DNA from 3 places in the Lysinibacillus sp. F12 genome. Region 1 is predicted to be linked to each of the others. Evidence: predicted binding sites of a transcription regulator. Region 1 holds the regulator's gene; each other region holds the start of a gene.
What was found. The regulator LexA, encoded in region 1, represses DNA repair genes until DNA is damaged. The targets are predictions, from matches to a motif close to CGAACATATGTTCG.
Positions count from the first base shown of each region.

Region 2: uvrB (excinuclease ABC subunit UvrB) is a predicted target of LexA. The motif match lies at 1,139-1,152, and genes of this name have one in related genera.
Region 3: parE (DNA topoisomerase IV subunit B) is a predicted target of LexA. The motif match lies at 940-953, and genes of this name have one in related genera.

Region 1 is NZ_JBYMLP010000001.1:856,355-858,564, forward strand. Features, by position in the region: gene AC3CH7_RS04425 (YneB family resolvase-like protein) at 1-65, opposite strand, end outside; gene yneA (cell division suppressor protein YneA) at 62-376, opposite strand; gene lexA (transcriptional repressor LexA) at 543-1,160, shown strand; gene AC3CH7_RS04440 (gamma-glutamyl-gamma-aminobutyrate hydrolase family protein) at 1,264-1,986, opposite strand; gene AC3CH7_RS04445 (prepilin peptidase) at 2,021-2,210, opposite strand, start outside.
Region 2 is NZ_JBYMLP010000001.1:1,367,892-1,370,101, forward strand. Features, by position in the region: gene uvrB (excinuclease ABC subunit UvrB) at 1-1,065, opposite strand, end outside; gene AC3CH7_RS06815 (IDEAL domain-containing protein) at 1,402-1,650, opposite strand; gene AC3CH7_RS06820 (competence protein ComK) at 1,877-2,210, shown strand, end outside.
Region 3 is NZ_JBYMLP010000002.1:279,912-282,121, reverse strand. Features, by position in the region: gene plsY (glycerol-3-phosphate 1-O-acyltransferase PlsY) at 1-436, opposite strand, end outside; gene parE (DNA topoisomerase IV subunit B) at 974-2,210, shown strand, end outside.

The DNA.
Region 1 (2,210 bases):
CTTTGCGTTTCTTTTTCAGTACTTACCCGGCAATAGACAACAGCCGTCATTTGATTATTTTTCATTGTTCGTTTCTCGCAATTTCAATGGTTTTGATGGGACTGGCTTGATCACTCAAAACTGGAATGACTAGAGATTTACCCGCCACGATTTTAATATCTGCTAACTCATTTTCTGATTTGACAAGTTTAATCCAATCTTCTTTACTCATTTTACCACGGTATTGTTCGGCTAACGACCACAAGCTATCCCCATGTTCAATTTGAATTTCAGCGTAATTAACATCCCCCGGATCAGTGATGTAAAGGTAACTTGCGAAGAGTAAACAAGCACCTAATAATATAGTGATATGTGTATTTTTCTTTAACCATTTCATCATTATAACCTCTTTTCTAGAATGTTTGTTCGGAATATATGTTCTCATAATAAAGCGAACAAACGTTTTTGTCAAACACTTTTCGAACCTATGTTTGCATACGTGTTCGCATTCTGTTATACTATCAAATAAGAAGAATGATATTAGAAAAAAGAGGTGAGCAATCATGAAAAAAGTATCGAAAAGACAAGAGGACATTTTAGCGTTCATTAAAGACGAGGTACGAGCTAAAGGGTATCCGCCATCAGTCCGTGAAATCGGGGAAGCTGTTGGACTTGCTTCAAGTTCAACTGTTCATGGTCATTTGGCTCGATTAGAACAAAAGGGTTTTATTCGTCGAGATCCAACAAAACCACGTGCTATTGAAATTCTTGAACCTGAAGAATCCATCCAAAAGCAACACGTCATCCATGTACCACTTGTAGGGAAGGTTACAGCAGGTTCTCCTATTACAGCTATCGAAAATATTGAAGAGTATTTCCCACTGCCTGATACATATGGCACGAGTGAGGATCAGTTATTCATGCTAGAAATTATGGGTGAATCGATGATTGAAGCAGGAATTTTAGATGGTGATTTAGTGATTGTGAAGCAAAAATCAACGGCTAATAATGGAGACATTGTTGTAGCCATGACAGCTGAAGATGAAGCTACTGTAAAACGATTCTTTAAGGAAAAAAACCATTTCCGTTTACAGCCTGAAAATTCATCAATGGAACCGATTATCGTCGATCAAGTATCCATTTTGGGACAAGTTGTTGGTCTGTATCGCCGTGTACATTAATTAAATGAGGGTTTGAGGATTGTGTTCCTTCACTGAGCATAAATCCTCTTTTTTACGCAAAAAAAGAATCCATAAACTATTGGATTCTTTTGACAACGGCCTTTTAAGCCTCTTTTTTAAATTTTATGCTCGCTTCAATAAACGCTGCAAATAGCTTTTGTGCATGCGGATCTCCTGCTATAGCTAATTCCTCTGGGTGCCACTGGACAGCCAAGCAGAATGGTAATTCCTCATGTACCACTGCTTCAATAATGCCATCACTTGATTTCGCTGCAACTTTTAAATTCTCCGCTAGTACATTCACTGATTGATGATGAAAAGAATTGACGGCAATTTTCTCTTGTTCCAGAATAGTGGCTAATAAATTCTCCGCAATAATTTGTACATAATGCGTTGCTACTGATCTACCGGCCTGTTGCATATGTTTAATAAGCTTTGTACTATAATGGTCACTATCAATGTCCTGATATAACGTCCCGCCTAATGCAACATTTAATATTTGGATACCCCGACAAATACCGAAAATAGGCATTTTTCGTAAAAATGCAGCCTCAATTAATGCTAATTCTACGGCATCTCTAGCTGGATGAATTTTACCTAACTTTGGTGAAGGGTCCACTCCAAATAAAAAAGGATGTACATCATAGCCTCCCGATAGCAATAAGCCATCCGTAAGGGCTAAAATTTGTGCAGCATCTTCCTCAACCCCTAACGGAATAATGAGGGGGATACCGCCCGCCTCAATAATACTTTTGCTGTAAGCAGCATTTAAATGAGCTGATAAATCATCTTCTACAAAAGCTGTAATTCCAATAATCGGCTTCACTTGATTCCCCTCCACAAAATTGAAGATTAAATACTTACCAAAAACCTAAGTACCACTTGATGAACGAATCTCCATAGAAATAAACAATATTAGCGGCTAATGCAATTGATGGGCCAAAGGGAATAGGTGTTTTTCTTCCCTGTTTACGCTTTAATAAGACAACTATTCCGACTATCATACCAATGATAGCAGCTAAAAATAAAGTCAACAGCGTATGAATAGTA
Region 2 (2,210 bases), 510 kb from region 1:
TGCTTGGTCACCGTTATACATCCCTCGTACCTGTGGGAGAGTTACGTGACTTTCATCTACTACAAGTAAAAAGTCCTCAGGGAAATAATCAAGCAAAGTATAAGGAGTAGCACCTGCTTCACGTAAAGTTAAGTGACGGGAATAGTTCTCAATCCCCGAACAAAAGCCCATTTCACGCATCATTTCTAAATCATAACGCGTTCGTTGCTCTAGACGTTGAGCCTCCAACAATTTATCCTCGGCACGCAATAATGCCAAACGATCTTCTAATTCTTTTTCGATATTTTCAATTGCTTTTCGCATTTTTTCTTCTCGTGTAACGAAGTGGGATGCTGGAAAAATAGCAACATGCTCTCGATCTGATAATATTTCTCCAGTTAAAGCATCTACTTCACGGATACGATCAATTTCATCCCCAAAAAATTCGACACGAATACAATGTTCATCACGTGAGGCTGGGAAAATTTCAACTACATCTCCTCGTACCCGAAACGTTCCACGTGTAAAACTAACATCATTGCGCTCATATTGAACATCTACAAGTTTGCGCAGTAACTGATTACGTTCAATTTCCATACCTGTACGAATCGATACAACCATTTCACGATATTCTTCTGGAGAACCAAGACCGTAAATACAGGATACAGATGCAATAATAATGACATCATCACGCTCAAATAATGCCGAAGTTGCAGAGTGGCGCAGCTTATCAATTTCATCGTTAATGCTAGAATCCTTTTCTATATAAGTATCTGTCTGCGGTACATAGGCTTCTGGTTGGTAGTAATCATAGTAACTAACAAAATATTCTACAGCGTTATTTGGAAAGAACTCTTTGAACTCACTATATAATTGGCCCGCCAATGTTTTATTGTGTGCCATAATGAGTGTCGGTTTTTTAACCTGCTGGATGACATTAGAAATCGTAAACGTTTTTCCAGTTCCTGTAGCACCTAATAACGTTTGATGACGCTTGCCTGCCTTCACACCCTCCACTAATTCCGCAATTGCCTGTGGCTGGTCCCCATTAGGCTGATATGGCGCTTGTAAATCAAAAGTTTGCACACCTGTCCCCGTCCTTTCTTTCCAATTTGTACATATATTTTAGCATAGCAATATTAAAATATCGAACATTTAACGAACGAATGTTTGTAAAATTTTTTTCTATCCCTAAAATGGAAGATGGCCCATCAACCTTCTACTTTCATCATAGCCGTTTCAACAGGTTTTCAAGCTTTATCTATTCATTAGTCAATTATAGAATGGTAGTCGCAATTTCTCGTTTCTCATTTCTCATTTTTAGTGCAACACTTTTCATAAATTGAGTGTATTGGATCCCACCCACTCTATCATTTCCAAAAACAAAAATCCCGCTCTCCATAGACGCGGAGAGCGGAATAATTAGTATGATTCATCTTCTGTTTGATGCAAGGAGTTTAGTTCGGTTGCGTATTGATAAAATGCGTTTTCATCTTTATCATCGAGCGCTCTATCTATCAGAACTATGAGCTGCTCTTGTCGATGCATACGCTGGATACGATTTAAAAATAAATCTAAATAAATCTCGTTTAATAATCTCTCTGCCTCATCAACTTTTTTTGAATGACCAACGGCTTTTAGAAAATCTGTGTACGAATAATATTTATCCAACGATCTCACCCCGATCCTTTTCTAAATTATATGAAAATTGAAATTAAAAAGCAATGCTTACGATTTGAAAATAACTTGAATTAGCTACTAAACTCGTGAAGTTTAAAGCAAACTCTCTAAGCATTTCATTCATTTATAAGCCTTGTTCCATTATTTTGTATATTTTTTGAAATTCATATTATGTACTACACTACGATTATCAATAGAAAAGGGAGGCACTTTCACTATGACTACCAAATTTGTTAATGGCTATTTAATTTCCTTTAACACTTACTTGCTACAACCTATTCAGCATGACGCTAAAATTTTTACTCATGTTATTGACAAACATAATGAGCTAATTGTTACTCGGAAACCGATGCATGTACTAAGAAAATCCTGTATATCATTAGGCTCCACCTATGAAGCTGCCAAGCAATCTGCTAAACGTTTTTTTGGTAATCAACATAAGCTACCAATAGTTGTGGCTTTTGATTATGGGTTTCCTTGCATTTTTCTACCAACCTATTCACCGAATTCAATTCATAATATATGGATAGGACTCCATGCTATTACTAACA
Region 3 (2,210 bases), on a different contig from region 1:
TCATAGATGTTAGGCTGACGATTTTTGTGAGTTTCAATGTCACAAGAAAAGCAATTAGGAGCAAGACAAACAATGGCCATGAGTAGCCTAATAAAACACCTGCAGATGTGGCAACGGCTTTTCCACCACGGAAATTGGCGAAAATCGGAAACATATGACCAATCACTGCAACAAGACCTAGGATTAAGGGATGAATAGAACTGTCTGAGAATATGGGAAGTGCAGCTAGTAAGACAGCGGCAGTCCCTTTTAGAACATCCATCACAGTCACAACAATACCGGCCTTTTTTCCTAATGTTCGAAATGTATTCGTTGCTCCTAGATTACCGCTTCCGTGTTCTCGGATATCGGTATTATAAAAAATTTTACCTATCCATAGCCCTGAAGGTATAGAGCCGATTAGATAAGCACATAAAATAATAAGTCCATTGATCATAGTTGGACTCCTTTCATTCATAGTCCATCACTTGGTACTAATAGTTTGTAACAAGTATTTTACACTTTTTCTTGCTAATCTACAATGTTATGAAGGAGAATTCCTAAGGAGTCTTGAATTCAATACAAAAGAAACTAAATGTAAGTTGGAGATAGGCTTTTAGACATGATTGATGAAGGCACGAAAAAAGTCTTTCTTAAAATTTAGGCAAAATGGCAATTTTGTCAATCGTTCATTCCTTTGGTAGAATAGAAGTCTAACTTTATTCATTTACATGGAATGACGCAGAAACACTATTTTGCAACTAAATAAGCTACGATGCGTCAGGTGTTTACGGATACTAGTGGTTGTCTGTCTTGCTTAAATTCCAATTTTAAGCAACTGTTGAAGATGTTTACTATTGAAATGTTTATTAAAACTGTGAGCAATTTTTAAAAATTTAATTGGACCTGTCGCTAACTATTGACAGGAAATGCTATTATTATTAGGATGAGAACATAAATAGAACATGTGTTTGTTTTTTGGAGGGGAATTTTGTTGACGAATAAACAGTCACCTAGCGTCTATAATGATGACGCTATACAAGTATTAGAAGGATTAGAAGCGGTGCGCAAACGACCAGGCATGTATATCGGTTCGACAGATGGCCGTGGACTTCATCACCTTGTGTATGAAATCGTAGATAATGCGGTGGATGAAGCATTGGCTGGCTTTGGATCTCATATTATTGTCAAGATTCACAAAGACCAGAGTATTAGCGTACGCGATTTCGGCCGTGGAATGCCAACTGGTATGCATAAGATGGGTAAACCTACTCCTGAAATTATTTTTACCGTCCTACACGCAGGTGGTAAGTTTGGACAAGGTGGTTATAAAACAAGTGGCGGTTTGCACGGTGTAGGTTCTTCTGTTGTGAATGCGCTATCAACTTTTTTAGAAGTAACCATCCATCGTGATGGGAAAAAATATCGCCAGCGCTTCGAGCATGGTGGACATCCAGTGACAACACTTGAAGAAATTGGTCAAACAAAACAAACAGGAACGCTTGTTCATTTCCTACCTGATGAAACAATCTTCTCTGTCACAAAATTTAATTATGATACTTTAGCAGAACGTTTACGTGAGTCGGCTTTTTTATTAAAGGGCTTAAAAATTGAATTAATCGATGAGCGCGAGGAAGGCAAAAATGATGTGTTCTTTTATGAGAACGGCATTGAAGCTTTCGTTGCGTATTTGAATGAAGAGAAGGATGTTCTTCATCCTGTGAAATATGTTGAGGGTATTCAAGACGATATTGAAGTAGAGTTTGCCTTCCAATATAATGATGGTTATTCTGAAACGATTTTATCGTTTGTCAATAATGTACGTACACGAGATGGCGGTACACATGAAACCGGTGCAAAAGCAGCCTTGACGCGTGTCTTTAATGAATACGCAAGAAAAATTGGCTTATTAAAGGACAAGGACAAAAACTTAGAAGGAACGGATATTCGAGAGGGCTTAGCGGCTATCGTATCTGTTCGTATTCCAGAGCACTTATTACAATTTGAAGGACAAACAAAGGGCAAGCTTGGTACGAGTGAGGCTCGTTCAGCGGTAGATAGTGTGGTGTCTGAGCAAATTTTATATGTGCTAGAGGAAAATGCTGAATTGTCAGCGTCTCTTGTGCGTAAAGCGATTCGTGCGCAGCAAGTGCGTGAGGCGGCTCGTAAAGCCCGTGAGGATGCACGAAATGGTAAGAAAAACAAAAAGGGTAGTACGATTCTGTCTGGGA